DNA from 3 places in the Streptomyces sp. TAA486 genome. Region 1 is predicted to be linked to each of the others. Evidence: riboswitches for the same ligand, from Rfam matches in the RefSeq annotation. Region 1 holds a riboswitch; each other region holds the start of a gene.

What was found. Region 1 has a riboswitch for cyclic di-AMP ahead of I004_RS0100725 (NlpC/P60 family protein). Riboswitches for the same ligand answer to the same signal wherever they lie in the genome.
Positions count from the first base shown of each region.
Region 2: another riboswitch for cyclic di-AMP. It lies ahead of I004_RS37465 (transglycosylase family protein); the one in region 1 lies ahead of I004_RS0100725 (NlpC/P60 family protein).
Region 3: another riboswitch for cyclic di-AMP. It lies ahead of I004_RS35730 (peptidoglycan DD-metalloendopeptidase family protein); the one in region 1 lies ahead of I004_RS0100725 (NlpC/P60 family protein).

Region 1 covers NZ_AUEV01000001.1:138,308-148,594, forward strand. Annotated here, with positions in the region: gene I004_RS0100715 (cytochrome P450) at 1-1,005, shown strand, start outside; gene I004_RS0100720 (hypothetical protein) at 1,068-1,421, shown strand; gene I004_RS0100725 (NlpC/P60 family protein) at 1,563-2,648, opposite strand; cyclic di-AMP (ydaO/yuaA leader) riboswitch at 2,656-2,858, opposite strand; gene pcrA (DNA helicase PcrA) at 3,025-5,595, shown strand; gene I004_RS37865 (M23 family metallopeptidase) at 5,783-7,447, opposite strand; gene icmB (coenzyme B12-dependent isobutyryl CoA mutase small subunit) at 8,371-8,781, shown strand; gene I004_RS31315 (DUF5691 domain-containing protein) at 8,811-10,287, opposite strand, start outside.
Region 2 covers NZ_AUEV01000003.1:265,604-275,890, forward strand. Annotated here, with positions in the region: gene I004_RS0107915 (response regulator) at 249-1,064, shown strand; cyclic di-AMP (ydaO/yuaA leader) riboswitch at 1,341-1,519, shown strand; gene I004_RS37465 (transglycosylase family protein) at 1,579-2,598, shown strand; gene I004_RS0107925 (thiamine pyrophosphate-dependent enzyme) at 2,866-4,488, opposite strand; gene I004_RS0107930 (MFS transporter) at 4,637-6,106, opposite strand; gene I004_RS0107935 (IclR family transcriptional regulator) at 6,231-7,013, shown strand; gene I004_RS32870 (MFS transporter) at 7,098-8,651, shown strand; gene ppdK (pyruvate, phosphate dikinase) at 8,947-10,287, opposite strand, start outside.
Region 3 covers NZ_AUEV01000018.1:156,550-166,836, reverse strand. Annotated here, with positions in the region: gene I004_RS0124135 (Scr1 family TA system antitoxin-like transcriptional regulator) at 1-547, shown strand, start outside; gene I004_RS0124130 (DUF397 domain-containing protein) at 531-743, shown strand; gene I004_RS0124125 (PPOX class F420-dependent oxidoreductase) at 810-1,235, shown strand; gene I004_RS35735 (aldo/keto reductase) at 1,353-2,363, opposite strand; gene I004_RS35730 (peptidoglycan DD-metalloendopeptidase family protein) at 2,995-3,939, opposite strand; cyclic di-AMP (ydaO/yuaA leader) riboswitch at 4,278-4,436, opposite strand; gene I004_RS0124105 (Rieske (2Fe-2S) protein) at 5,196-6,122, shown strand; gene I004_RS0124100 (PP2C family protein-serine/threonine phosphatase) at 6,279-7,574, shown strand; gene I004_RS0124095 (serine hydrolase) at 7,801-8,712, opposite strand; gene I004_RS0124090 (SDR family NAD(P)-dependent oxidoreductase) at 8,906-9,733, shown strand; gene I004_RS0124085 (amino acid permease) at 9,785-10,287, opposite strand, start outside.

The DNA of each region.
Region 1 (10,287 bases):
TGGCAGAACCACGGGGGCATAGGGCAGATCCTCAACCCCGGCCTGCCGGCGATCGGCCACATGCTGACGACGGACCCGCCGGACCACACCCGGCTGCGGCGCCTGGTGGCGGGTTCGTTCACGCCGCGCCGGATCGCCGCGCTCGGACCGCGCGTCCAGCAGATCACCGACGAGCTGCTCGACGCGATGCTGGAGAAGGAGGAGCGGCGTGCGGACCTGATCGCGTCTTTCGCCTTTCCGCTGCCGATGACGGTCATCTGCGAACTGCTCGGCGTACCCGAACTCGACCGTCAGGCCTTCCGTGGCTGGTCCAACGCGATGGTCGGGCCCACCAGCGCGGAGGAGGAGGCCCGCGCGTACGAGGAGATGCCCGCCTATCTCACCGGGCTGATCGAGACGAAGCGGGAAACCCCTGGCGACGACCTGCTCAGCGCAATGATCCAGGAGGTCGACGACGGCGGCGATCGGCTCACCGGCGACGAACTCATCGGCATGTGCGTGCTGTTGCTCGTCGCCGGCCACGAGACCACGGTCAACCTCATCGGCAACGGAATGCGCGCCCTTTTTGCGCACCCGGACCAACTCGCCCAACTTCGTGCGGACTTCGGGCTTCTGGAGGGCGCCGTCGAGGAGATGCTCCGCTACGACGGCCCCGTCGAGACGTGCACCCAGCGCCTCGCCCTGGAGGACGTGGAGCTGGACGGGACGATCGTGCCCGCCGGCTCGACCGTCCTGATCGCCATGGCCGACGCCGACCGCGACCCGGAGCGCTTCGAGGAACCGCACTGTTTCGACATCCGACGCGACGCCCGCGGCCACATCGCCTTCGGCCACGGCCTGCACTACTGCCTGGGGGCTCCGCTGGCCCGCCTCGAGGGCCGGATAGCGGTCCGTTCACTGCTGGAGCGCTGCCCGGAGATCGCGGCGGACGCGGACGAGTCGACCCTGCGGTGGCTGCCGGGGATGCTGATGAGGGGAGTACGGCGGCTGCCCGTCCGCTGGTGACGAGGACCCCGGCCGGGCCCGCCCAGGAGGCGACGGTGTGAGCGTCGCTAGGCTCCCAGGCCATGGACGTACTCATACATCTCTTCGTCGGCCTCCACATCATCGGAATCGCGGCCCTGCTGGGCGGCTTCTTTTTCCAGATGAAGGCGATGCGTGCGGACGAGGCCCGCTTCGTGCCCGGCATGCTGCACGGCGCACTCACCATGCTGGTGACCGGGATGGTCCTCGTGGGCCTCAATCAGGCGGGCGACGACCCGGTGAACAACGTCAAGATCGGCATCAAGCTCACGCTGCTCCTGGTGATCCTGGGCCTGGTGTATGTGAAGAGGGACGAGGAGAAAGTGCCCTCGTCCCTCTTCGGCACGGTCGGCGCGCTGACTGTGGCGAACATCTTCATCGCCGTCCTCTGGACCTGACGGACGCGACGAAGGCCCTGAAGTCGCCTTCATCGGCGGAGGGTTGAGCCGCCGCACCTCCCCGTACGTCCCCCGGTACTCCCAGGGTTGCGCCCGGTCCGCGGTGCCGCGGACCGGGCGCACGGACGGGGTGGCTCGCGGTCAGCCCGGGCGCACCGCCGAGTGGAACGGCATGTAGCTGACGTCCTCGTAGGTCACGTCCGCACCCGGCTTCGGTGCGTGGATCATCTGCCCGCCGCCGACGTAGATGCCGACGTGGCTGATGTCGTCGTAGAAGAAGACCAGGTCGCCGGCCTTCATCTCGGACTTGGCGACCTTCGTGCCTACCTTGACCTGGTCCCACGTCGTGCGGGGCAGCGAGATGCCGGCCGCCTTCCACGCCCCCTGTGTCAGGCCGGAGCAGTCGAAGGAGGTGGGGCCCGTAGCGCCCCACACGTACGGCTTGCCCAACTGCGCCTTGGCGTAGGCGAGGACCTTCTCGGTCTGCGCCGACTGCGAGCCCCCGCCGCCCTTGCCCGCATCCTGGCGCGCCTCCTCGGCGCGCTCCGCGGCCTTGCGGGCCGCTTCTTGCTTCTTCTTCTCGATCGCCGCCAGGCGTGCCTTCTCCTCGGCCGTCAGCTTCGACAGCAGTTTCCGTGCCTCGGAGAGCTTGTCCTGCACTTCCTGCTTGTTCTTCTTCAGCGCCTGCTGGGAGGCGTTGAGCGACGCGAGCTCCTCGGTGGCGTGCTCCCGCTTGCTCTGCGCCGCCTTCTGCCGCTTCTCGAAGTCGGCGACGGCTTCCTTCTGACGGCCGCTCATCCGGTCCAGCACGTGCGTCTGCTGGAAGAACTGCTGCGGGTCCTCGGTGAGCAGGAGGGTCGCCGTCTGGGACATGCCGCCGGAACGGTACTGCGCCGTCGCGTAGTTGCCGAGGGTACGGCGCGCGTCGTTGAGCTTCGCGGTGCGCTCGGCCGCCTCGTCGAGGGATCTGTCCGCCTTCTTGCGCTGGGCGTCCGCCTTCTCCTTGGCCGCGTTGTACTTCTGCGTCGAGGTCTCGGCCTGCTGGTAGAGCTTGTCGACCTTCTTCTTGACCTCGGAGATCGACGGCTTGCCGTCGTCCGGTGCGGCCTGAGCGCTCTGGGAGAGCAGGGAGACGGAGGCGAGCGCGGCGGTGGTGATCCCGAGCACTCCGCGCTTCGTCGAGGCGGTCTTCAGTATTCGGGCGCGCGGCTTGCGATGTGACGCCAAGACCGGCAGCTCCTTCCGTGAACCGCCTACCGGGTTAGCTGACGGGTTCGGGCTCTCGGAAGGCTGCCCTACGGGTCGTGCGCGGTGCTTCCGCGGTGCGACTTCCCGATTCACCCCGGGTGCGTACGCCGGACTTGCGCGTGCGCGGTGGGTCCCCGGCTCCGTGGGCAGAGCCCTTCGGATGACCGTCGGATTCGGCGGAGGCGGCCCGTGCCGACGCTTTCGCCGGCGATTGGTGCGGACCGCCTGGCACGGCACGGTAGCGAGATGTGGGGCGTCTGTGAAGGCCGTTAGGTGATACGTCCGATATCTGTTCGTTATCCCGTGAGGGAGGTGGCGGTGCGGTGTCGGCGCGGCAATCTAGACTTCTCCGACGATGAGCAGCCTCTTCGACGACAGCTTTCTGGCGGACCTCGCACCCGTGCGCGCGCAGGACAGTGCCTCCCCCGGGCAGGACGGCCCGAGCAGTTCCGACGGGCCTTCGGGCGGCCCCGGAAACGGCTCAGGCGAAGGCCCCGGTGGCCGTTACGGAGGCGGCACGGGAGGCTCGTCGTCGTACCACCGGGGCGGCTCACCCCGTACGGTCGTCGACCCGGAAGCGCTGCTGGCGGAGCTGAACGAGTCGCAGCGTGCGGCCGTCGTGCACTCCGGTTCGCCGCTGCTGATCGTCGCGGGCGCCGGCTCGGGCAAGACCCGTGTGCTCACGCACCGCATCGCCCATCTCCTCTCGGCACGCCATGTCCACCCCGGGCAGATTCTCGCCATCACCTTCACCAACAAGGCGGCCGGCGAGATGAAGGAGCGCGTCGAGGAACTCATCGGCCCCCGCGCCCAGTCGATGTGGGTGTCCACCTTCCACAGCGCGTGCGTACGCATCCTGCGCCGTGAGAGCAAGAAGCTCGGCTTCACTTCGTCCTTCTCGATCTATGACGCGGCCGACTCCAAGCGGCTGATGGCGCTGGTGTGCCGGGACCTCGACCTGGACCCGAAGCGGTATCCGCCGAAGGCGTTCAGCGCCAAGATCTCCAACCTCAAGAACGAGCTGATCGACGACGAGGACTTCTCCGGGCAGGCGTCCGACAACTATGAGAAGACTCTCGCCGAGGCGTACACGATGTACCAGTCGCGGCTGCGCGAGGCCAACGCGCTGGACTTCGACGACATCATCATGACGACGGTCCATCTGCTCCAGGCGTTCCCGGACGTCGCCGAGCACTACCGGCGCCGTTTCCGCCACGTCCTCGTCGACGAGTACCAGGACACCAACCACGCCCAGTACATGCTGGTGCGCGAACTCGTCGGCACCGGTGAGCCGGCCGGACGGCAGCCCCGCGCCGAGGACGAGGAGGTCGGCGAGGAGCAGGAGGAGCGGCCGGCCCCTCCGATGGCCGAACTGTGCGTGGTCGGCGACGCCGACCAGTCCATCTACGCCTTCCGCGGCGCCACGATCCGCAACATCCTCCAATTCGAGGAGGACTATCCGGACGCCACGACGATCCTCCTCGAGCAGAACTACCGCTCCACGCAGACGATCCTCAGCGCCGCCAACGCCGTGATCGAGCGGAACGAGAACCGCCGTCCGAAGAACCTGTGGACGGAGTCCGGCGCGGGCGCCCGCATCACCGGCTACGTCTCGGACACCGAGCACGACGAAGCGCAGTTCGTCGCCGACGAGATCGACAGGCTCACCGACGCGGGCGAGGCCAGGGCCGGCGACGTGGCGGTCTTCTACCGCACGAACGCACAGTCGCGTGTCTTCGAAGAGGTCTTCATCCGCGTCGGGCTGCCGTACAAGGTCGTCGGCGGTGTCCGCTTCTACGAGCGCCGTGAAGTCCGGGACGTGCTGGCCTATCTGCGGGTCCTGGCCAACCCGGAGGACACCGTGCCGCTGCGCCGCATCCTGAACGTGCCCAAGCGCGGCATCGGCGACCGCGCCGAGGCAATGATCGAAGCGCTGGCGCTCCGCGAGAAGATCACATTCCCGCAGGCGCTCGCCCGCGTGGACGAGGCGTACGGGATGGCCGCACGTTCGGCCAACGCCGTGCGCCGCTTCAACGTACTGATGGAGGAGCTGCGCACGGTCGTCGAGTCCGGAGCGGGTCCCGCCACCGTGCTCGAGGCGGTGCTGGAGCAGACCGGCTATCTCGCCGAGTTGCAGTCCTCCACCGACCCGCAGGACGAGACGCGCATCGAGAACCTTCAGGAACTGGCCGCCGTGGCCCTGGAGTTCGAGCAGGAGCGGGGCGAGGAGGAGCCCGGCACGCTCGCCGACTTCCTGGAACAGGTCGCCCTCGTCGCGGACTCCGACCAGATCCCGGACGAGGAGGCGGGGGAGGAGAGCGGCGTCATCACGCTCATGACGCTGCACACGGCCAAGGGGCTGGAGTTCCCCGTGGTCTTCCTCACGGGCATGGAGGACGGCGTCTTCCCGCACATGAGGGCCCTGGGTCAGACGAAGGAACTGGAGGAGGAGCGGCGGTTGGCGTACGTGGGCATCACGCGTGCGCGTAAGCGGCTCTATCTGACCCGGTCGGTGCTGCGGAGCGTGTGGGGGCAGCCCTCGTACAACCCGCCGTCGCGCTTCCTGGAGGAGATCCCGGACCACTACGTGGACTGGAAGCGCACTGGGGCCGCGGCCGGAGGCGGCGCGAGCGGTCGCGGCGGCATCGGCTCGGGGCTGGGCGCCGGGGCGTCCCTGGCCGCCCGGGCGGGCACCGTCGGCGGCGGGGAGCGGCGTGGCGGGCCCAGCGGCTTCGCGACGCGGCGTACGTCGGACCGTCCCGTCGTCTCGCTGTCGGTCGGCGACAGGGTCACGCACGACACCTTCGGGCTCGGCAGGGTCGTCGCGGTGAAGGGGAGCGGCGACAACGCGGAAGCGACGATCGACTTCGGCGGTGAGAAGCCCAAGCGGCTGCTGCTGCGTTACGCGCCGGTGCAGAAGCTGTAGGCGGCGCGGCCCTGTCACGGGGAGCGTGGGCGCCTCACGAGGACCGCGGGCGCGCACGGGGACGACTGTGCTCGCGGAAGGGCGCGGTGCGGACGCAGCGGTCCGCACGGGAACCGCCCGACAGCCGCGCGGGATCGACCCAGGGGCCGGAAGCCGGAAGGATCCACGTCAGGCTTGCCCGGGGTTCTTACTGGGGGTCCAGGCCCTTGCCGCGCAGCCACGGGAGCGGGTCTATGGCGTCGCCGCCGCCGGGGTGGACCTCGAAGTGCAGGTGCGGTCCGGTGGAGTTGCCCGAGGTGCCCGAGTAGCCGATGGTGTCGCCGGCCTTGACCTGACCGCCACGGATCTTGGTGCTGCTGAGGTGGCAGTACCAGGTCTCGGTGCCGTCGGGCGCCGTCACGACGGCCATGTTGCCGAAGGACACGTCGTACTTGGTGGTGACGGTGCCGTCGGTCGCCGCCATCACCGGGGTGCCCTCGCTGACCGGGAAGTCGATTCCCGAGTGCACGGACATCCAGTTGAGACCGGCCTGCCCGTAGGTGGCGCTCAGGCCGTGCTCCTTGACGGGAAGCGCGAACTTGGGGCGCAGCGCCTCCTTGCGGGCGGCCTCCTTGGCCTTGCGCTTGCGCTCCGCCTCCTGGCGGGCCTGGAGGTCCAGGCGCTCCTGGGTGCGGCTGGCCCGGTCCGCGAAGTCGTCGGCGTCGGCCGAGAGTCCGGCGAGCTGCGTGTCGAGCTTCTTGTTCACCGGCTGGACGGGGGCGGAAGCCTGCGTCGCCGTGTCGTCCTGCGGGGCGTTGCCCGCGACGGACGCGGCCGCGGCAGCGGCCACCCCCATCACAGCGACGGACGGGACGGCGACGGTGAGAAGTGCGGAGCGCCTGGGCCTGGGAGAGCGGCGCCTGCCGGGCAGGTTCGCGACCCTCAAGTCCCGCTCGGGGCGGATGTCGGGGGCACCGAGGTCCCCGTGGCCTTCCGCCGCGTGGCCGTGTACGTCGTCGTACTGCCCGCCGGGCTCACCGAACTGGGCCGGGGAGTCCGTGCCGTAGGCGTCGTAGCCGTCGTAGTTCTCGTAGCCGCCGTCGACGGCGGGGAAGGCAGTGGTGGCGTCGGGCTCCCCGTCATGGGCGAACGCCGCGTCGTCGTACGAGGGTTGCTGCTGCTCCTGGACGCCGTAGCTCTCGGCCGTTCCGGGCTCGTACGCGTCGTAGGACTCATAGGACTCGTAGGCGTCGAAGGAGTCGTACGCCTCGAAGGCCTCCCCCGTCTCACCCTCGGGGCTCTGCGCGGCCGCCTGGTCGTAACCGTAGGCGTCCCAGCCGCCGTTGGTGTCGGCGGACCCCCACTCGCTGCCCGTCTCCCACTGGCCGTTCCACTGCGAGGTGTCCCACTGCGAGGCATCCCACTGGCCGCTGCTCCAGCCGGAGTCGAAGTCCATCCGGCCCGCGCCGGGCTGGACGGGGACGTCGGCGGATTGCGGGAATCCGGCGTCCGTCCAGGCCCCGTTCGCGTCGTACGCGCCGGTGTCGTAGCTCCCGGTGCCGTACATGCCGTGGGCGGAGTAGGCGTCGTGGCCCGAGTAGGCGTCGTAGGTGCCCGACGTCCACGCGCCGCCGTCGTTGCCCGTGCCGGAGCCGGACATCGAACCGTAGAGCGGATCCTCGTCGTAGAAGGCGCCGTGGTTGTCGAAGCCGCCCGAAGGGTAGGCATCGTACGAAGCCGGCTGGCCGTGGCCCTGCTGTGCATAGGTGCCGAAGGCCGTCTGCTCGTACTGGCCTGTGCCGGGGGCCGCGTACGAGAAGCCGTGAGAGGTATCGGCCGGGAATGAGCTTCCCGACGGGTGACTGTCGTTCACCACCAACTTCTCTTTCGCCTCGACAGCAAGGGCGGAGCAGTTCGGTGACTGTACCCGGCGGTACGTGACGACGACAATCTTCAACAGGTTTTGGGGCCCGGAGAAACGGGCATTCGGTGGCCTTTCGGTGCTCTACGCACGGGTATTTGGCGTTGCGTTCGATGAATGTTCGACGAAATGGGTCGGCTGCCGGACGCCGGGACGCTGCTCGGGTGGGGGTCTCGAGGGCGAGCTGAAGCCACTCAACTCCGGTGTGATGCAGGCAGTTCCGCCGAGAACTCTCCACGTGCGGACATGGTGGGACGCAACGGGCCCACGCGCGGGTGGTGTTGGAGTGGGGGGCTTCCCGCGCGCCCCGCTACTCGGAGTTCGGGCCCTTCTCGCACGCGATGGTGAACACGCTGAACAGCTCGGCGCAGTCACGCAGTTCGGCCCGTTCCGCTGCAGTCGATCTCGTACGAAGCGGAGTACGGCCCGAGCGTTCGGAGGGAAAGAAGCGGGGTCCGCTGTGGGGGGTGGGTGCGGCGAGCGGCGTGGGCTGCCGGCGACGGTTGCCGCGTGGGTGGGGAGAGATGGTGGAGAAGTGCCCAGGAGAACGTGACGAAGGGGCATACCGGGGCAGGTGCCATCCCCTGGCCGGCGCACAGCTCGCGTGACTGCGCGCGTCCGTCGCCGGGCGTGCGGACGCGCGGAGCGGACGTCCGTCCCGGGAGCCGCCGTCGTGTGATTTCCCCCTCGCTTGCCGACCGGAGGCGCCAGGGTGCGGGATGCTGGGGATAACGTTCGTTCACTCGGGCAGTCGCGGACGGCCTCCGCGGTCCCGCGGCGGACAGATGACGAAGAACCGTCGTAGAACCAACCCCCTCAGTGGGGGCACCTCCCACGCCGTCGGGCGTAGGGGGCCCGTCGAGATGGAGGCAGTGATGAGTGTGTCGGGTCCGATCCGCGTGGTGGTCGCCAAGCCAGGGCTCGACGGTCATGACCGCGGGGCGAAGGTCATCGCACGCGCGCTGCGTGACGCGGGCATGGAGGTCATCTACACCGGGCTGCACCAGACGCCGGAGCAGATCGTGGACACCGCGATCCAGGAGGACGCCGAGGCGATCGGGATGTCCATCCTGTCCGGGGCCCACAACACGCTCTTCGCGAAGGTGCTGGAGCTGCTCCGAGAGCGGGACGCCGAGGACATCAAGGTCTTCGGCGGCGGCATCATCCCCGAGGACGACATCGCCCCGCTGAAGGAGAGCGGTGTCGCGGAGATCTTCACCCCGGGCGCGACGACCAATGAGGTCGTCGAGTGGATCCGCGCGAACGTCGGACGGCTCGCTGCCTGACTGCTGACCGCTGGCTGATGACCGTCCGTTCACCTCTGCCCGTCGGTCTCCACGGCGCGCCGCCGCCCCTGCTCGTCTTCGCCTTGTTTCTCTTCGCCGTGTTCCTCGCGTCCGCCCTGCCCTTCCTGTACTCCTCGCAGCTCGGCGTGCATCGCCGCGCGCAGACGCAGCGTGGCCACGAGCCGCTGGAATGCCTCCGCCCAGTAGGCGCCCGCTCCCGGTGAACCGCCCTCCGGCTCGTCCGGCACCGCGGCCAGCGGTTCCAGCCTTCTCGCGTCCGCGGGCGAGAGGCAGCGTTCGGCCAGCCCCAGCACGCCGCTGAAGCTCCAGGGATAGCTGCCCGCGTCCCGTGCGATCTCCAGGGCGTCCACCACGGCCCGTCCCAGCGTCTCCGCCCACGGCACCGCACACACGCCGAGCATGCGGAACGCCTCCGACAGACCATGAGACTCGATGAATCCGGCGGCCCACACGGCGCGCTCCGTCTCGGGAAGCACCGCCAGTAGCCTCGCCGCGTCCCCCGGGCCCTCCGAGGGCGGTGCCGTCGGCGACCCGATCAGTGCTCGCGACCACTCGACGTCGCACTGCCGCGCAGCGGCACGGCACCATGCCGCGTGCAGATCCTGCTTCCACTCGTCCGCCACGGGCAGGTCCACGATCTCCCGCGCGCCGCGCCCGCCGAACTGTGCGCTCCACGCCGAAAGCGGCGCCGCCTCCACCAACTGACCGAGCCACCAAGCACGTTCACCACGGCCCGAGGGTGGCTTGGGAACCACGCCGTCACGCTGCATGTCCGCGTCGCACTCGTGCGGAGCCTCGACCGCTATCCGCGGTCCCGTGGCGAGAGGGTCCTGCGTGACGTACGCGCGGGCCCGTACCGCCATGCGGGCGGCGAGCGCGGAACCGGGCAGTGTGCTGAGAAGTTCGGCCGCGGTGGCGCGCACCGTACGGGAACGGTCGCTGAGCGCCTGCTCGAGAAAGGACTCGTCGGAGGGGCCGAGACCCTCGCGGAGCGAGTCGAGGAACATCAGCCGGTCCTCGGCGCGCTCCGTCGCCCAGGTGCCGGCGAGCAGGGCCAGCCCCGCTGCCGGGTCGCTGCGGCGAAGCGAGTCCAGCAGGGCGACGCGTTCCGCGAACAGCCCCTCGTCCCAGAGCTGTCGGGCCGCTTCCGTGTCCGGCCGGCTCCGGGCAGACGCGGGCTGGGCCGTGGCGCCAGGGGAGGCCCGGTGCTGCGGCACGCTGTTGCGCAGCGCGAACTTCCAGTCCGGATTGAGGCGTGCCAGCCACAACGCGCGCGGACCCGCGAACGCCAGCGTCTCCGCGCGGAGATCGGTACGGGCGCGGGCAGTGTCCAGCAAGGCGGGCAGCTGTGCGTCCGGCGCGCGGTACCCGTGCTCGTTGGCGGCGGAGAGCCACTGCGGAAGCAGCTCCGTCAGGTCGGGGGACGCGCCCCGCCGTCCGCCTCCGGGGCCGCTCGCCCCCGGACGTCCGGCGAGCAGCATCGCC
Region 2 (10,287 bases), on a different contig from region 1:
GGGCGGGGTGCCGTCTCATCCCCGCCCCGGCCGACGTGCTGTCCCCGTGCCGCCGCCGTGCGGCTCGGTACGGGGCCTTTGTGCGGGACCTCGGCATCGGGCATGGTTTCCTGCGTCCGTGCGGTGCCACCGGGAGGGACCGCCGCCCGCGCACCGGCCCGCCACCCCGCACATCCCATGTGTCCCGTACTTCCCTTACGTCCGTTCACGCCAGAGCCGCCCGCCCGGCGCGGCGGGAGGAGGCAGCCGTGATCCGCGTACTCGTCGTCGACGACGACTTCATGGTTGCCCGCCTGCACAGCACCCTCGTCGAGCAGGTGCCGGGCTTCACCGTGGCGGGAGCCGTGCACAGCGGCAAGGACGCCCTGGCAGCCGTACGCGAGCTGCGCCCGGACCTCGTGCTGCTGGATATGTACCTTCCCGACCTGCCCGGCCTGGAGGTCCTGCGGGAGCTGCGCGGCACCGGCGGGCCGGAGGAAGGCCCGGACGTGCTGGTGGTCACCGCCGCCCGCGACGCGGAGACCGTGCGGGGCGCGCAGCGCGGCGGTGCCGTGCAGTACGTCATCAAGCCCTTCGAGGGGCAGCTGCTGAAGGAGCGGCTGCTCCGGTTCGCGGAACGACGCGAGGCCCTTGCGGCTCTCCAGGCACCGGAACAGCGGGATGTGGACCGGCTGTTCGGCGACACGTCCGCCCCCGGCTGCGACCCTGGCGCTCCTGGCTTCCCGGGCGGCAGCGGCACCGAGGAGTCCGGAGCGCACCGCCCGCATGTGACGGCGGACGGGCCCTCCGGCCGTACGCGGCTGCCCAAGGGCCTCACCGAGCAGACGGCCGGACTGGTGCGTGCCACGCTCGAGGCCGAGACCGGTCCCGCGGGTATTTCCGCTTCCGAGTGCGCCGGACGCATCGGCCTGTCCCGTGTGAGCGCCCGCCGGTATCTGGAGCACTTCGTCTCCGTCGGGACCGCCCGGGTCACCCTGCGGTACGGGACCACCGGGCGTCCGGAGCGCCGCTATCACCGCGTGGATGCGTCCGGACCCGAAGCCCCCGCACACGCCGGTCCGTAAATCGGGCGGAAAGCGTGATTCGCGCCACAGAAATGTTGTGACCAGCGTCACATCGGCGACTTCGCGCTCATCCCGGTCCGTTCAATTCCCTTGCCCCGTAAGGCGAATGGAACGGCATGCCTTAACCCGTACATGCCAATTTCCGCGATCTTCATCTTCGGTGGATTCTGCGCCTTTCTTGTGGTGACGAATTCCTTCTGATTAACGTGCAAGCCCACCGCGTCTCCCGTGCGGTGGTCCGCTGCCGGAACGCCGAATCCTGCCACCGGCCCGCGGAAATCACGCAATCCCAGCCCGGCAGGAGCGGGGGACCCAGGTAAGTGCCGCGCGTTTCGCCCCCTTGGAAACGCACGGCTTGGGGTGAAGCCGCACGCGAATGCCCCCTCGCATTCGCTGCGGCCGGGCTGCTCCAGCCCGAATCCGACAGCTCACCTCGCAGGCGCAGGAGAGGAACAGCCCTATGTCCGGACGCGGTCGACACCGTCGTCAGTCCAATCGCCGTATCCCGCGCGGAGTGTCGCGCACTTCCCTCGCCATTACGGCGGGCGGTGCGGGCATCGCCCTGCCCTTCATCGGCTCGGGCACCGCGAACGCCGCCTCCGTGGACACCTGGGACAAGGTCGCCCAGTGCGAGTCCACGGGCGACTGGTCCATAAATTCCGGCAACGGCTACTACGGCGGCCTTCAGTTCAGCCAGAGCACATGGGCCGCCAACGGCGGCACGGAATACGCCCAGAGCGCCGACCAGGCCACCAAGGAAGAGCAGATCAAGGTCGCCGAGAAGGTGCTCGACAGCCAGGGCCCCGGGGCTTGGCCGTCCTGCGGCGCCAAGGCCGGCCTGAGCGCGGACAGCGCCGCTCCGGACCTGTCGGGCGACTCCGGCAAGCAGGCGAAGGCCGCCACCGGCGACGCCGACAAGAAGGCCGAGAAGACCAAGCCCAAGAAGGCCGAGAAGAAGGACAGCCCGAGGAGCGACGAGAAGTACACCGTCGAGACCGGGGACACTCTCAGCGCGATCGCCCGCGAGCACGACACCAAGGGCGGCTGGCAGGGGCTGTACAAGGCCAACCGGAAGACCGTCGGCTCCGACCCCGACCTGATCCGCCCGGGTCAGAAGCTCAGCCTCGACGGCGAGGCGCGGGCCTCGCGCTCGCAGCCGCAGCGCGACAAGGCACCGCAGGCCGGCGCCACGCACTCGTCCGGCTCGAAGTACGGGAACAACCTCGACGGCTGGATCCGCGAGTCTCTGGACATCATGAAGTCCAAGAACATTCCCGGCACTTACAACGGCATCAAGCGCAACATCATGCGGGAGTCCGGCGGCAACCCGAACGCCGTCAACAACTGGGACATCAATGCCCAGAACGGCACCCCGTCCAAGGGTCTGCTGCAGACCATCAAGCCGACTTTCGACTCCTACCACGTCGAGGGAACGGCCAACAACATGACCGACCCCGTCGCGAACATCGTGGCCGCATGCAATTACGCGGCCGCCAGGTACGGCTCGATCGACAACGTCAACGGACCGTACTGACCGAGCGGTCCGCCGGATCCGATATCGCGGGTCGGCGACCGGATCGGCGACAAGGCCGGCGACAACTCAACACATGTGCGGTGCGATTCAGCATTCCTGCGATTCTCCGAGTCGTCTGCGGATCAGTGATTCGGCGAATCGGCGGTCCACCGCATCGCCACGCCGATGGCGGCTCGTTCACCGGATTTCCTCCGGGGAGCGAGCCGCCATCGGCTTTCCCTGTTCCTCCTTGTCACGGGCGACGGAACGGATTTTGCCGCGGCCTTTTCAGGGCTGGAAGGTCTCCTCGGCGCGCACGGCAACTTCGAGAACCAGCGGCCGTGTGCTGTCGGGGAGTTCGGGAAGCAGCGCATCCAATTCGGCCAGAAGTTCGGCGTGTCCGGTGACACGGCGCGCCGAGCAGCCCAGGGCCTTCGCCATGCCGGAGACGCTGACTTCCTCGAAGTCGGGCCAGGGTGCGGTGTTTTCGTGCTTGTCCGCGAGCCGGTCCATGATCGCGTAGCGCCCGTTGGCGAGGACGACGAAGACGACGCCGACCCTGTAGCGCACGGCGGTCCACAGCGCCTGTATCTGGTAGAGGGACGACCCGTCGCCGACGACCGCCACCACCGGACGCTCCGGCGCTCCCATCCGCACGCCGATGGCCGCCGGCAGCGCGAACCCGAGCGCGCCCATCGCGGCGCTCAGGAACCCGAGAGGCCGCCGCGCCGGCACGAGCGCGTGCAGATCGGGGCGGCTGGAGGGGGTCTCCTCCACGAGCACCGTCTCCTCCGGCAGTCGCCGCGCGAGCTCCGCCAGTACGTGTGCGGCGCGCAGCGGCTCCCCCTCCGCGGGCGGCGGGGGCGGCACGGGCCTCTCGGCGACGGGCCGCACGGTGTCCGGCGCCCGTACGACACCGCCTTCCCCCTTGCCGGCGGACTCGGCGAGCGCCGTGCAGAACTCGGGCAGCGCGGCCACCACGGCGAGTGCGACCGGGGCCCGTTGTGCCTCGGCCGGGTCGTCCGTGACGACGGCGAGGCGCGTGCCCGGCCGCACCAACGGGCCCTCCTCGTACGGGTACTGGCGGAAGACGGGCGCCCCCACGCTCAGCACCAGGTCGTGTGCGCTGAGGACCTCCCGCAGCCGCGTACGGTCGGCCGGCAGATGTCCCGCGAAGAGCGGATGGTCCTGCGGGAATCCGGCGCGGGCACCGAAGGACTCCTGCCACACAGGGCAGCCGAGCCGCTCGGCGAGGAGCGTCAGGGCCTCCCAGGTCACGGGGTGGTCGGCGCCGGCACCGACGACCAGCGCGGGTGTGCTCGCCGCGTCCAGCAGCGCGGCAACCTCCCGCACGTCGCCGGTGTCGGCGGCGGCCGGAAGCCGCAGGTGCGCGGGCGCGGGGAGCGGCAGTTCCTCCGCCGGCTGGGCCCAGTCGTCCATCGGGACGATGACCAGGGCAGGACCGCGCAGCGTTCGGGCGGCATGCGCGGCCCGCGCGATCGCGCCCGGCACGTCCTGCGCGCGCGGAGGCGTCTCCGTCCGTACGGGATAGTCACCGGCGAGCTGTTCCAGGCGCCCCGCGAGAAAGGGCTCCTGGACGAGGTGGCGGCGGTCCTGCTGGCCGACGACCACGACCAGCGGCGCGCGGTTGACCCGTGCCGTGGACAGTGCGCCCGCCGCGTTCCCGAGGCCGGCGGTGGTGTGCAGCAGCGCGAGCGCGGGCGCCTCACGCGCGATGGCGTAGCCGGTGGCGGCGCCGATGACGGAGCCTTCGTGCAGCGCGAGCACGAAGCGGATGTCGTCGGGGAGGCCGACGAGGAAGGGCACCTCCGTCGAGCCGGGGTTGGCGAACACGGTGGTCAGGTCGTGCCGGCGCATCACGTCGAGCGCCGCCTCGCGGACGGTGGGCATGAAAGTGGAGCTCCTGTTGCGGTGACGTGCGGGGCCGGCCGGAGTGCCGGCCCCTCGTACTGGCGTGTGTACGGACGGCTGCCGCCGCTCCGAGGGCGTGTCCGCGAAGTCCCGTCTGGACCGCGGGGCCTGGGCCGGCGGACACGCCCTAGGCCGCCGCGGGCTGCTTCCGGCTGCGGACCTGCGAGAGCACGAAGAAGCCCGCGACGACGATGATCGCGTCGAGCCACACGGCGGCCTCCCAGCCGCCCGTGCTGTCACGGAGAACGCCGCTGATCGCCGGCGAGAGGACGGCGCCGATCTCGCCGATCAGGTTCTGCATGCCGAAGGCCGAACCCCGCAGGGACTCCGGGGCGAGGTCGGCGGTCAGGGCGTGGCCGACGGGCTGCAGGGCGTTGAAGAAGAGGCTCGCTGTGAACAGCAGGAGGCCCATGACCCACAGGGACGGCTTGGCGGCGGCGCTCAGGTACCAGGCGAACGCGAGCGTCAGCACTGCCTGGATCCCGGTGAACGTCAGCATCATCGGCTTGCGTCCCCAGCCGCGGCGCAGCCCGTAGTCCGAGAGCCAGCCGCCGGCCGGGAAGCCGAGGATGCCGGCCCCCGCGTTGAATCCCGCGGTGAGCGCGGCGGCCATGAACGACGACTTCGCCGCGCCGGCCACGATGGACACCGACCAGAAGCTGAAGAACCACAGGTTCCACAGGATCGCGATGTAGACGATGTAGATCAGCATCAGATCCCGGTTCTTGATCACGGGACCGATCTCCGTGCCCTTGCGGACCAGTACGAAGAGCACCAGGCCCAGGGCCAGGGCGACTTCGAGCAGGGCGACCCACAGCTCATTGAGACCGGCACTCGTGCCGAGCCAGTACACCCCCATGATCAAGGCGAGCGAGACGGCGGAGTAGGCGCTCAGATGGAGCGTCGCGCGGCTCAGCCCCGAGATCGTCAGATGCGCGCGGAACCAGAAGGCGACGATGACGCCGACCACCACGGTCGCGACCCCCAGCACCCAGAAGACCATCCGCCACGCCTCGACGTGGTCGAGGAAGAGCTTGCCGAACTCGACGAGTTCGGGCGTGAAGACGATCGCGATGGTGATGCCGAGTGAGAGACCCGTGATGACCACGCCCATACCGAGGCTGCGGTCCCGTTCGGGTGTCGTGGCGCTGATCAGGCTGCGGTCGTTGGAGTAGAACGCGCCCTCGCCGAGGCCCGTGACCACGCGTACGACGATGAACGCGACGAGGCCGCCGATGAAGCCCGTCAGGATCGTGGCAACACCCGCCCACAGCAGGCTGACCACGATGAGGGTGCGGTGCCCGTAGCGGTCCCCGAGGTAGCCGCCGGGGAACTGGGTCAGCATGTAGCCGGCGAAGAACAACCCGCCCACCAGGCCGCCGAGGGCGTGCGGATGCGGAGCCTCTGCCAGGAATCCGACCTTGTTGTCGATCATCCATGTGACGACGGGACCGGTGACCGCTCTGTCGGCGGCGCTGACCGTCCAGCCCAGGAGCAGCAGCACCCACAGGGTGTGCCAGGAGCGCCAGCCGCGGCCCTCCGCGGTGGTGTCCGTACGTGGCTCAACTGAGGAAGGGTCTCCCGGTACAGCCTTCATGGGGTCTCCGTAGCGGTTGTTGCAGTGCCGGACGCCGGGCGGCGTCCGAAGGGCGCGCGCGGGCCGCCGGTCAAACTAGGCTCACGGAGTGGTAGGCGGAACGGGTTGCGGTAGCTTTTCTGCTATGCCGAAAAAACAGGGGGAGAAACACGATCGGCAGGCGGACGTCTACGCCGCCAGCTCGGTCGACAACGCACTGCGCACCCTGGTCTATCTGCGCGGACACCAGTGCGCCCGCGTCACGGACATCAGCGACCACCTGGGCGTGGCCCGTTCCACCGCGCACCGGCTGCTGACGACGCTGCGCGGCCACGGATTCGTCGAACAGGAGCCCGGCGGCCGCCGCTACCGCCTCGGCCCCGTGCTGCTGGGGCTGACCCGCGGACCGGTCGACGAGCCGACGCTGGTGCAGGTCGCCCACAGCCATCTCGCCCGGCTCCGGGACGAGGCGGGCGAGACGACCAACCTCCTCGTCCTCGACGGTCCCGACTCGCGCTTCGCCGACGGCGTCGAGGGCCCGCACCCGCTCCGCGTGGGCACGCGTACGGGCGACCGCGTGCCCGCGTACGGCACGGCCGGAGGCAAGGCGCTGCTCTCCGAGCTCTCCCCCGAGGCGGCGCGCACCCGCTACCGGCGCGGACTGGCGGCGCTTACCGCCTCGACGCTGCCCGACGTCGACGCCCTCGTCGCCGAACTCGCCGTGACGCGCGCACGCGGCTACGCCCTCAACGTCGACGAGAGCGTCATGGGCGTGCACGGTGTCGGCGTCCCGGTACGGGACCGGTTCGGCACATGTGTGGCGGCGGTGACCGTCGCCGCCCCGAGCATCCGCCTCGACCTCGCGCGCGCCGCCGAACTCGCCCCGCTGCTGCGGCAGACCGCCGAGCGCATCGGCTCGGAGCTCTAGCGGCGCGCTCGCGGCGGCAGAGAGCAGCGCCGCGGGAGCGCACCGGCGTGGACGCGCGGCCGGGTGCTGCACGAGGGTTCTGTCATGCCGTATTCGAGGGCCCGCAAGCGGGCCGTGCTGATGACCCTGTGCACGGGCCTGTTCATGGCGATGCTCGACAACCTCGTGGTGACCACGGCCCTGCCCGGCATCGGGGCCGACCTCGGAACCGGAACGGCCGGTCTGCAGTGGGTCGTCGAGGCGTACAGCGTCGTCTTCGCGGCGCTGCTGCTCACCGGTGGAACTCTTGGCGACCGCTGGGGCCGGCGTCGCGTCTACCTCGCCGGGCTCGCGCTGTTCACCGCCGGCTCGGCCGTCTGCGCCCTGGCCGAAGGCGTCGGCGTCCTGGTGGCCGGGCGCGCTGTGCAGGGAGTGGGCGCCGCGGCGCTCACCCCGGGCACGCTCTCGATACTGCGGCACGTCTTCACCGATCCCGGCGAGAGGGCACGGGCGATAGGCGTCAACAGCGGCGTCTCGGGTGCGGGCCTCGTCCTGGGACCGGCTCTGGGCGGCCCGTTGGTGGATCACTTCGGCTGGTCGAGCGCGTTCTGGATCAACGTCCCAGTCGGGGCCGCCGGGCTGATGGTCGCCGCGCGTGTCCTGCCGGAGGTTCCCCGCTCGGGCGCGCGGCCCGACCCTGCCGGGCAGTTCACGGCCGTGCTCGGGCTGGGCGCCCTCGTACTGACCCTGATCGAGGGACCCGTACGGGGGTGGAGCGACCCGGCGGTCCTGTGCGGAGCCGGCACCGCCGCCGTCGCCCTGACCGTCTTCATGGTCGTCGAACGCCGGGTGGCCTCGCCGATGCTGGACCTGCGGCTGCTGACGGACCGGTCCACCGGCACCGCGGTCCTGGCCGGAGCCGCCGTGGGCTTCGGCTTCTTCGGACTCAGCGTCTTCGTCACGCTCTATCTGCAGTACGTCCTGAACTGGTCCCCGACCAAGGCCGGGCTGGCCATGCTGCCCGCCACCGTGTTCACCGCCGTCACGGCCGTACTGACCGGACGTCTCTGCGCCCGCTTCGGCCACCGCTCCGTCCTGGCCGCCGGACTGGTCCTGCTCGCCGCCGGGCTCGCCGGATTCACCCTGCACGGGGCGCAGGCCCGGTTCACCGAGTTCGGCTGGCTCATGCCGCTCCTGGGCACGGGGTTCGGCATGGCGGTCGCCTCCACCTCCGTCGCGGTGATGGAAGCGGCACCCAAGGCACGGGCGGGGGCCGCCTCCGCGACGCTCAACATGCTCCGCGAAGTCGGCGGTGTGGCCGGTGTCGCGGTGATGGGCGCGATCCTCTCCGCACGGTTCGCCGGCGCACTCCGCGAGGAGCTCCCCGCCACCGGTGCGCCGGACGCGGACGCGCTGGCCCACTCCGTCACGGCAGGGGGCGGCACGGGACTCGGCAGCACGTCGGGGGTGCCCGCCGACGTCGTACGCGGTATCGACGACGCCTTCGTCACCGGCCTCCATCTGGCCCTGTGGACCGGGGCGTTCACGCTGCTGCTCGCCGCGGCGGCGGTGCTGCTGCGCATGCGGAAGCCGCAACGCAGCGACGGCAGCGACGGCGCGGCGGAGGAGGCCGCGGCCGCGCAGCCCGCCGAGCCCTGACCGGGGCACCGGTCACCGGCACCCGCGGGCAGGTCCTCCACGAGGGAGAACCAGGGGAATTCCGGCGGTCCCTGCCCCAGGCCGAGCGACGCACGGACGTGTGGGCGCACCCGGAGGTCGCGAAGGAGGGGGTGGCACCTCCGCACAGGTGCCACCCCCTCGGGTTTCCCGGGCCCGCCCCGCCGCCGGTGAGGGTGCGCTGGCGCGAGGCGGTCCAGGAAGTCCGGCCCGGCAACCGGCGCGTGACCCGGACCGGAGCCGGACCGGGGCGCTTCCGGGGCCTGAGCCCGCGGGATCAGCCGGCCGCAGCCGCCCTGCCCGCCTCCAGACGTGCGACGGGGATGCGGAACGGGGAGCAGGAGACGTAGTCGAGCCCCACATCGTGGAAGAAGTGCACCGAGTCGGGGTCGCCGCCGTGCTCGCCGCACACGCCGAGCTTGAGGTCGGGGCGTGTGGCGCGGCCCGCCTCCACGGCCAGGCGTACGAGCTCGCCCACGCCTTCCCGGTCGATCGTCTCGAACGGGGAGACCCCGAAGATCCCCTTCTCCAGGTACGCCGTGAAGAAGCTGGCCTCCACGTCGTCACGGCTGAACGCCCACACGGTCTGGGTGAGGTCGTTGGTGCCGAAAGAGAAGAAGTCGGCGCACTCCGCGATCTGGCCGGCCGTCAGGGCCGCCCGCGGCAGCTCGATCATCGTGCCGAGGGTGAGGTTCAGCTCGACGTCGCGCTGCTCCTCGACCTCCGCGATGACCGTCTCCGCCTCCTCACGGACGATCTCCAGCTCCTGCACGGTGCCGACCAGCGGGATCATGATCTCCGCACGCGGGTCGCCGCCGGCGGCCTTGCGCTCGGCCGCGGCCTCCGCGATGGCCCGTACCTGCATCGTGAACAGCCCTGGCACGACCAACCCCAGCCGCACACCGCGCAGCCCCAGCATCGGGTTCTGCTCGTGCAGCCGGTGCACGGCCTGAAGCAGCCGCAGGTCGTTCTCGTTGGCGTCCTTGCGGGACTCGGCGAGCGCCACCCGCACCGACAGCTCGGTGATGTCCGGCAGGAACTCGTGCAGCGGCGGGTCCAGCAGCCTCACGGTCACCGGAAGCCCGTCCATGGATTCCAGCAGCTCGACGAAGTCGCCCTGCTGGAGCGGCAGCAGACCCTCCAGGGCCTCCTCCCGCTCCTCCTCGGACTCCGCCAGGATGAGCCGCTCCACGAGGCTGCGCCGCTCACCGAGGAACATGTGCTCTGTACGGCACAGGCCGATGCCCTGCGCTCCGAAGCGCCGTGCGCGTGCGCCGTCCTCGGCGTTGTCGGCGTTGGCCCGCACTCGCAGGCGGCGCACCCGGTCCGCGTACGCCATGATCCGGTGGACCGCCTTGACCAGCTCGTCGGCGTCGTCGGCGCCGGCGTGCATGCGGCCCTCGAAGTACTCGACGACGGGCGACGGCACGACCGGCACCTCACCGGCGTAGACCTTGCCGGTGGAGCCGTCGATCGAGACGACGTCGCCCTCCTCGATGATCAGCCCGCCGGGGGTCTTCAGGCGGCGCCGCTTGGTGTCGACCTCCAGCTCCTCGGCGCCGCACACGCAGGTCTTGCCCATGCCGCGGGCGACGACGGCCGCGTGCGAGGTCTTGCC
Region 3 (10,287 bases), on a different contig from region 1:
GCGGGCCCGCACGATCGACGAGTGGGCGCCGACTCTGATTCCCGGACTGCTGCAGACCGATGCGTACGCGCGTGCCGTCGTACGGGCGCAGTACCCGCTCGACCTGGCCGAGGACGTCGACAAGAAGGTGAGCGCACGGCTGGAGCGCGCCGCGGTCTTCGACGACCCGAAGACGCCCGAATACTGGGTGATTCTGCACGAGTTGCTGCTGCGTCAGCCGATCATGGAGTCAGGTGCCATGGCCGAGCAGTTCGAGCACATCGCCGCGCTGGCCCGGAGGGCACGCATCATTACGCAGGTGCTGCCGTTGAACGCCGGGGCGCACCCCTTCATGATCGGATCGGTCATGTTGATGACCTTTGACGATGCTCCGGCACTGGCCTATACGGAGTCGCTGCACAGCGGGCAGACCATCGATGATTCGGCGCTCGTGAAGAAGTACACCAAGTCGTACGATCTGCTGAGGGCCGCCGCGTCACCTCCCAGGGCGTCCCTGACGATGATTGAGGCCGCTGCAGAGGACTACGCAAATGACGACTCACGTTGATCTGAGCGGTGCCGCCTGGCACAAGAGCAGCTACAGCAACGGGGACGGGGGTAACTGCGTCGAGGTCGCTCGTGGCCTGCCCGGTGTCGTTCCCGTACGGGACAGCAAGCGGGCCGGTAGCGTCGGCGCCGTCGTGGTGTTTCCCGCCGGCGGTTGGGGCGCGTTCGTGGACGCCGTCAAGCGCCGGCAGTTCTGACGGGCGCACCCCGGCAACGCCTCCGGGCGGACGGCCCGGACAGACCGAGAGGACAGGCCGAGGCTCGTGGACGAAGAACTGCTCGCGCTGCTCGCCGAGCACAAGTTGGGCGTGCTCGTGACTCTGAAGCGGGACGGGCGGCCGCAGTTGTCGAACGTCAACTACACCTATGACTCGGCCCGTCGGCTCATCCGGATCTCCGTCACGGCGGACCGCGCCAAGACGCGGAATCTCCTGCGCGATCCGCGCGCCAGCTTCCACGTCAGGAGCAACGACGGCTGGGCCTGGACGGTGGCTGAGGGCAACGCGGAGCTGACGCCGGTCGCCACCGACCCGCAGGACGACACGGTCGAGGAGCTGATCGACGTCTTCCGCGCGATCCAGGGCGAGCATCCCGACTGGGACGAGTACCGTACGGCGATGGTCGCCGACCGGCGCCTGGTCGTACGCCTCGGCATCGACCACGCGTACGGGCAGCCCCTCCAGCGCTGAGCGAGGCTTCCCTTCTCCACTGATACTGATTCCGGGTCCGGTGATTCCGGGTCCGGCTCGGGTCCGCCCGACCCGGACCCTGAAAGCCGGCGTCACGGCTCCCCGCCATCAACCGCCCTACGCCGACGCCTCCGTCAGAAGCTGCGTCTCCTGCGGGGTCAGTCGGACCTCGTCGAGTGCCAGCAGCGGCAGGAGTTGCTCGCGTGAGCGGGCGCTGGCGATCGGGGAGGTGACGGTGGGCCGGGTGAGAAGCCAGGCGATGGCGATCGTCGCGTGGGCGACGCCCCGGGCCTCGGCGATCCGGTCGAGGGCGGCGAGTACGCGGGGGCCGCTCTCCGTCTCCAGATACTTCGAGGCGCGCTCGGCGCGCGGGCTTGCTCCCGTACCCGCCGAACCGCCCTGCTCCGCACGGTACTTGCCGGTGAGGAAGCCCATGGCCAGCGCGAAGTACGGCATGACCGCGAGTTGCCGGCGCTGGGCGAGCTCCGCCAGGGGGCCTTCGTAGGTGTCGCGCGAGACGAGGTTGTAGTGCGGCTGGAGCGCGGCGTAGCGGGCCGTGCCGGCGCCGGCCTCGGCGCTGAAGTCGAGGGAGGCTTCGAGACGTTCCGGTGAGATGTTGGACGCGCCGATCTCACGGACCTTTCCCGCGCGTACGAGGTCGTCGAGCGCGGAGACGATCTCGGAGACCTCGGTGCTCTCGTCGTCGAAGTGCGTGTAGTAGAGGTCGATGCGGTCGGTGCGGAGCCGGCGTAGCGAATCATCCGCCGCGGCCTTGATGTTGGCGGCGGAGAGTCCCTTGCGCTCGGGGTGAGCGCCCACCTTGGTCGCGATGACGACGTCGTCGCGGTTGCCGCGCGCCGCCGTCCAGTTTCCGATGACGGTCTCGGAGTCCATGCCGCCGTCGACGCCGTGCCGCTTGCCGGAGTAGACGTCGGCGGTGTCGATGAAGTTGCCGCCCGCCGCGGTGTAGGTGTCGAGGACGTCGAACGAGGCGGCCTCGTCGGCCGTCCAGCCGAAGACGTTGCCGCCGAGGCACAGCGGCGATACGGAGAGCCGCCCGAGCGGACGGCGCGAGGAGAGCCCGCCGGTCGTCGGGGCCGTCGGATCAAGGGAATTGGGCTCAGACATGTGCCGACCGTAGCGCCCTGCCCGGTCACCCGCCCATGCCTTTCTCAGCGCGGACGCATCGGTAACCTACGCACCTCGCGCCTCGCGAACCCCGTGCGCCTCGCGAACCCGCGACCCCGCGCACTTCACGAACCCGCGGCCCCGCGCACCTCACGAATCGCCTCGCGAACCCGACGTCCCTCGCGAACCCGCGCATGGAAAGACCGGCGGCCCTGGCGTCGGGGGGTGGTCCACCAGGGCCGCCGGCACTTGGGGGGCGGGGCCGTGCTCGCAGGAGAGGGCCCCCGTCCGCCGCCGCCTCGTCCCCTCCTTTGTGTACGCCGAGGGGCATGGGCGAGTTGTGCGTGGTCCAGCGCACCTCGACGGTGCGAGGCGGCGGCGGCGCGATAGGTCATCGCGACGGGCAGTCGTCGTGCATGTGGAGATGTGAGATGCGGCGTACGCCCGGAGGGCGGGTATACCGCTGTGCGTACGCCCTATGCGCGTGATGCGCGTGCGTACGAGTAGGGGTGCGTATGACGTCGGCGCTGACGGCGGACCGCCGCCGAAGCGGTGTCGGGAATGGTGACGGTGTCGGTGTGGCGTACGGGAGGGGAGCCCGCGGACGGCCGCCCCTCCCGTCGCAGCGGTGTCAGGGCGTGAGGCCCTTGCCCCGCAGCCACGCGGCCGGGTCGATCGCGGTGCCGCCGCCGGGGTGGACCTCCAGGTGCAGGTGAGCACCTGTGACGTTCCCGGTGGAGCCGACGCGGCCGATCATTTCGCCCGTACGGACCTTCTGACCCGCCGAGACGTTCATCGACGACTGATGGGCGAACCAGAGTTCCGTCCCGTCGTCCAGCTGGAGGATGGTGCGGTAGCCGAACGAGCCGGCCCAGCCCGCCTCCTTGATCGTGCCGGAGTGGATCGCGCGGATCGGCGTACCGGAGGAGGCCGCGAAGTCCGTGCCCGTGTGGCCGTTGGACCACAGGCTGCCGGCTTCGCCGAACTGAGAGGTGAGCTGGTAGCCGGAGACGGGAAGCTTGAAGCTCTTGGCGAGCTTGGCCAGGCGGGCGTCCTCCGCCTTCTGGCGCTTCTCGGCCTCGGCCTTGTTCTGGGCCTTCGCGGCCTTGGCCTGCGCCTCCTCGATGGCTGCGTCGCGCGCGGAGGCCTCGGCCTGCGACTGCTGCGACTGGGCCTGCTGGAGGATGCGGGAGCGCAGCGCCTCGCCCGCGTCGGTCTGGCCCTCCTTGGCGTCACTTGCCGTGAGGGCCGCCTGCGTGAGCGGCTGACCTGCGACGTTCTCTTCGGAACCGCCGGCGAGCAGCTTGACGCCCGGGAGCTCCTTGGCCTTCTCCGCCACGTCCGGCATGGAGATCGCCGTTGAGGGCTTCTCCTGCGCCGTGGCGATTCCGCCGGCGCCCACCGCAGCGATCATGCCGACGCCGAGGACGGCACTGCTGCGGGCCATGCTGCCGCCGCGCTGCTTGGCGAGCTTGTGCCGCCCGCGTACGGGCCGCACGGAGTCCTCGGTGGGGTTCCACTCCTCGCCGGGGGCGGCACCCGCGGCGGCGTCGAAGGCGTTCGGCACGGGGGGCATCTCGCCCTGGCCGAAGTCGTACGTGCCGTATTCGGGCGAGGGCGCCGCGAACTCCTGCGTGGCGTATGCCCCGTCGGTCCCGTACCCGTACGTGCCGTCCGTGCCGTACGTCTCGGTCAGCTGCGAGGCGTACGCGTCGTACTGGCCGTACTGGCCCGACGCGTCGAACTGGCTGTACCGGTCGGCCTGCTCGAAGTAGTCGAAGCTGCCGGACTGCTGGTGCGGGTCGTCGTTGCCGTAAGAGCCGTATTGGCCGTATCTGTCGGACTCTTCGTCGTCGAGGTACGGGTCATACGTGCCCTCGGGGGCATGCCTGTTGGACGCCACGGGGGCGTTCTCCTTTCCTTCCTTCTCGCCTACCGGGTTAGCTGACGGGTTCGGAGCAGGAAGGTCTCCTACGAACTGCCCGCCCGTGGGCGGAACTTGCCGATTCACCCCATCCCTGCCGTGTGGCAGGGGGTGGTTCCCCGGTTCCCTTGGTGCAGCGATATCGAGTTGTGGCTCGGGGTGGTGCACTTTCAGGATTCGGCGACGGCGCACGGAGCCGTCTCTCGTGACGGCAGTGACGACCGCGCTGCGTTATGGAACGTTAATAGAGCCGCAGCTGAGATTCCAAGCGGTTCCGGTGAGATTTGTAGCTGCATGACATGCAGGTTCCTGGACAGTAAGGACCAATTGGGGCACGCGGTCACCCAGCATCGCTCGTGGGGTCGCGGTGCGTGACGGGTGAACCGTCCGTGAAGGGCGGTTCCTTCTGCTTGGTGTCCCGACCCGATGTCTCGCCGGGGAGCAGCACACCGACCGGAACGCCGAACGGGCGCTTCACTGCGGCAGTTCGGTCCGGCCCGTACGCACCCCGGCCTCGCCGACACGGACCGCACCCGCGACAACTGCCCCGACCCCCGCGGGCCCCACCCGCAGCCCAAGGCGAACACCCTTGCGGCACACGGTCGTTCAGCGGCAGTTCGGCGGCACGACGATGGGGGCGACTCCGCAGACGTCGCGTGCACCAGACCCGCATACGGACGAGCCACGTCCTCGTCCCGCTGGGGGAGACCGAGCCCACGAGCCGCGTGCACCATCGAGGCAGCTGCGGGCCGCCCGTCCCGCACCCGCACCCCTCCGCCAACCGGCTCCACGCGACCGGGCGAGGCCGGGCCGACTGCCGCAATCCGACCGGCCCAAGCACCCGACCACCCACCCGCCGTGCCCTCCATGTCACGGTTTGTTCCCGTTCCTGACGGGAACCGGGCTGTATGTCCTATTCACAGAAGCTGCTTGCCTGCGCCAGCGCGCTGCGCTCCGTGCTGCCCGACTCCGAGCGGCAGGGACGCGTGCTCGCCGCCATCGAGAAGACCGAGCACGACACACGGCTGGACCCTCCCGTCCAGGGAATCCAGCGAGCCGTGCACGCACTCCCCCTCAGCGACGAGGACCGCGACCTGCTGCACGGCCACTGGCTGGGCCACCCTCTGCATCCTGCCCTCGTGCAGATCCCGCTCGGCACATGGTTCTCCGCCGCCGTCCTGGACCTGATTCCTGGCAAGCGCAGGCATTACGCGCCCGCGATGCTGATCGCCACAGGGCTCGTCGCCGCCGTGCCCGCCGCGGTGACCGGATGGGTCGACTGGGCCGAGCTGCGCAAACCGCAGATGCGCGTCGGCCTCGTGCACGCGCTCGCCAATTCCACCGCGATCCTCCTGTACGCGTCCTCGCTGGGCGCGCGCGTGCGCGGCCGTTCCGTACGCGGGCGGGCCCTCGGGTACGCCGGGCTCGCGGCCGTCTCGGTCGGCGGCGCGCTCGGAGGGCACCTGGCCTACCGGCAGGCAGCGGCCGTCAACCACGCCGAGGACATCCCGGTGCGCACGGAGCCCGGCTGGCACACCCTTGGCGCGGTCACGGATCTCCCGGTCGGGAAGGCGGTGCGGCGGACCGTCGGCGAGACCCCGGTGCTCGTCGTGCGGGCGAGCGGCAACGCCGTGCACGTACTCGCGGACCGGTGCAGCCACATGGCGGGCCCGCTGTCGCAGGGGGAGATCGTCGACGGGTGCGTCCGCTGCCCCTGGCACGGCAGCGTCTTCAGGCTCTCGGACGGCTGGAACGTGGGCGGACCTGCCACGTCCCCCCAGCCCGTCTTCGAGACGCGGCACGTGGACGGGCAGGTGGAGGCGCGCCTCGCCTGAACCGGCGGTGGTCCCCCGCCGCGGCCACTGGGCCTTCCCTCACCCCGTCGGCCGCCCGGACCCGGACGCCGAGCCGGATCGGCACCCGTGGCAGAGACTGAGAGGAGCCGGAGCGGAAGCGACAGCGGCGCACCCAGTCGGAAGGAAACGACAGACGTGGACGCGGGAGGCACGGGCACCACACGCATCCTGGAACGCCTGAGGCTTCCGGACGGTGCGTTCGCCAGGCGTGTGGCGGGAGCGCGGCGCACGGACTGGCTGCCGAATTGGGTGAAGGCCCTCCCACCCGGGCTGGTCGTGCTGGCGCTCGTCCTGGAGCTGCTGACCCCGACCCGCTACTCGTTCGCCTCGTTCCTCACCGCGGCCGTCGTCCTGGCGGCGCTGCTGTCCCGGCCGGCCGGGACGCTCGTCATCGGCGCCCTGTCGATCGGTCTGCTGGCGGGAATGCACGTGGCCCTGACGGACGTGTATCCGGACAACGTCGCGGGCCCCATCATCACTCTCGTCCTGGTCACCGGCTTCTCCGCGCTGCTGGCCATGATCCTCGAACGCACGACGCTTCGGCTCGTACAGGTGCAGGCCGTCGCCGAGGCCACCCAGCGGGCGCTGCTGCGGCCCCTGCCGGAACGGCTGCGCCATGTGCGCCTCGCGGGCATCTACCGCGCCGCCGACGAGGCCGCTCTCATCGGCGGCGACCTCTACAGCGTCCGGCCGACGCCGTACGGGGTGCGGGCCGTGATCGGCGACGTACGGGGCAAGGGCATCGGGGCGACCGAGGGCGTCGCGACGATCACCTCCTCGTTCCGGGAGGCGGCCATGTCCTGCGCGACGCTGTCGGACGTGGCCGTACGCATCGAGGCGGCTATGGCCATGGACCGGGAGGACATGGAGGTGGGCGGATCGCTGGCCGTCCCCGTCAGGGGAACGCCGCGCGGCTGGGCCCAGGAGATGTTCGCCACGGCGGTGCTGCTGGAGTTCCCCTCGGATGGAGGGTGCGTGCGGATTCTGAACCGCGGGCATCCGCCGGTGTTCCGGCTCGGTGGCCCGGAGGGCGTCGCACCCGTGAACCCCGAGCCAGCCCTGCCGCTGGGGCTCGGCGACCTCTCACCGCACGGGCCGCCGAGGGAGACGACGTACGAACTGGCCGAGGGCGAGGCGCTGATCGCGTACTCCGACGGGGTCACGGAGGCGCGGAGGCCCGACGGTGACTTCTACCCGCTGGGGCAGCGGCTCGAGGAGCGCTACGCGGGCGCCTCGAAGGCCGGGAGAAGCGGGGGCGGCGGACACATCCGAGGCAAGCCCGAGACCGTCGATCCGTCGGAGGTCGTCTCCTTCGTGCACAAGGACGTCACGCGGTGGGCCGAGTCGATCAACGACGACCTGGTGATCGTCGTCCTCCAGCACGATGCGTCCGCGCACGATGCGTCCGCGCACGCCGCCTCCACGCAGTGACCCGCACGGGCCCCCGGAACCGGACCGGGGGCGGCCGTACGGTGACGGCCGCCCCCGCGTGGTGCGGATGACTCGGATGGTGCGGGCCACGCGGGCCGAGCGGCCCGGAGCGGTGCACGCCAGATGCCGGCGCCCGGCCCCGTCCTCGCGCCGACGGAGCCCGGGGGCTCCCGCTCCCCGCACGGCCTGTCCGTCCGCGCAGGGAGCGTCACTCGCCCGGGTCGCGTCAGTCGCGCTCCGCGCCCTCCGGCAGCGAGCGGAGGTCGAGCTTCGGGGTCTGCTGCTCCAGCGACCAGTCCAGCATCTTCTTCGCGTCCGTGTAGCGGGCGCTGCTGTTGAGGATCACTCCGCCGATCGCGCGGCCGTTGCGCTCCGCCGCGAAGACGAGGCACGGCCCGGCCTTGGTGCCCGTGCCGGTCTTGATGCCGATGACGCCCTTGTACGAGCCGAGCAGCTGGTTGGAGTTGTACCAGGTGTAGGTGCGGCCGTTGGTCGCCTTCTGCTGCGTCGAGGTGGACTTCGCGACCTTGCGGATGTTCGTGCTGCCCAGGGCGTACTTGCCCAGCTTGGCCATGTCGCGCGGCGTCGACTGGTTCAGCCCCTTCTTCGAGATGCCGTCGAAGGAGTCGAACTGGGTGTTCTTCATGCCGAGCTGGCTCGCCTTCGCGTTCATCTTCCCGATGAAGGAGCTGACGCGGGCGTTCGTGGAGCTGCCCTTGCCGACGGCGTCGGCCAGCGCCATCGCGGCGTCGCAGCCGGAGGGGAGCAGCATCGCGTACAGGAGCTGCCGCAGCTTCAGCTTGTCGCCCGTCCTCAGGTCCGCGGTGCTGCCGCCCCACTGGGTGACGTAGTCGCGGTATGCCTTCTTGACCGTGATCGTGCGGTCCAGGTCGACGCCGGAGCTGACCACGACGGCGGCCGTCATGACCTTCGTGGTGCTGGCCATCTGACGCTTGGTGTCGGAGCTCTTGCCCCACAGCTCCTCACCGGACGCGTTGTCCAGCAGGAAGGCGCCCTTGGCCTTGATGCCGGAGGGGCCGGCCGCCTGCGCCGGGAAGACGAAGGGTCCCGCGGCCAGCAGGGCTCCGGCCGCCACCGCCACAGCGCCGACCCGGCGGGCCCTCTTGGATACACGCATCAACTCGAAGCTCCATCGTCCGTGGCGGGGTTGACGGCCGCCCGCGTCCCTGCGGGCGGCCACCCCGTGAATAAAGGTTCGTTGCCCCAAGGACAACGCAACGCCCCGTTTGGTTGCACCGGACCGTTCCGTACATCAGTTCCTCCTGGTCCGCCGGACCGGGCGGTCGACGACGAGGAGGAAGAGGCATCAGATGAATCCGCGCCCGACGCAAGGCAGAACGATCCTTGTCACCGGCAGCACAAGGGGCATGGGCCACCGCCTCGCCCGTGAACTGGCAGCGGGCGGCGACACATTGCTGCTGCACGGACGGGACCGTACACGAGTGGGGCTCGCAGTAGCAGACCTGCGCAGGGCCGTGCCGCAAGCAGATGTGCGCGGCATGCCCGCGGACCTCGCCGATCTGGAGCAGGTGCGTGCTCTCGCGGACACGCTCCTCGACGAGGGCGGCAGACTCGACGTCCTCGTCAACAACGCGGCGGTGGGCGGCGGCCCGGACCGGACGCTGCGGCAAGTCAGCGCCCAGGGGCTGGAGTTGCGCTTCGCGGTGAACTACCTGGCACCGCTCGTGCTGACCCGACGGCTGCTCCCGCTGCTGGAGGAATCGGCGCCGGCGCGCGTCGTCGGCGTCGCCTCCGCGGGGCAGGAGCCGCTCGACTTCGAGGACCTCATGACGGAGCGGCACTACGACGGGCTGCTCGCGTACTGCCGCAGCAAGGTCGCGCTGATCATGTCGGTGTTCGACCTCGCCGCGGAGGAGAAGGCCGACCTTGTCACGGTCAACGCCGTGCACCCCGCCTCGCTCATGGACACCGACATGGTGCGCCAGATCTCGGTGACGCCGCAGTCGGACGTGGAGGACGGGGTGACGGCGGTGCGCCGGCTGATCGACGACCCGGAACTGGAGGGCGTCACCGGGCGCTACTTCCACCGCTTCACCGAGGCCGCCGCTCACAGCCAGGCGTACGAACCGGAGGCGCGGGCCCGGCTCGCCCGGATGACCGCGCGGCTGGTGCCCTGAGCTCCCGTGGACGATCGTCGGGCGCGACCCCAGTCGGGCCCGCGCGCCGGTTCACACCTTGGAGCGCTCCGGAATCGCGTCGCCCGCGGGTGCATCGCTGCGCCCGTAGTGGTGCGTCGTGAACATGTACAGCAGGCCCGTGCCGACGACCACGCCGCCGCACAGCAGCACGATCCAGTTCTCGAACCAGGACTGGTCCGGGTTGCGCGCCCAGGAGATGTTGATGATCGCGAAGATGCCGTAAGCGAGCGCCCCGGCGTTGATGAGCATCCCCCAGCGCCCCAGCTGGAACTCCCCGTTGGGCCGCCAGCCCTTCAACCGTGCGCGCAGCGCGGCGAGTACGACCATCTGGAACGAGCCGTAGATCCCGAGGATGGCGAACGAGACGATCTTGGTGAGGGCGTCCTCGGAGATCAGCGAACCGAAGGCGATGACCGTCGGGATGACGGCGGCCACCAGCAACGCGTTGTGCGGCACGGCACGGGCGTAGGAGAACGAGCGCAGCACCTGGTGCCCGACGATCATCTTGTCCCGTGCGTAGGAGTAGATGAGGC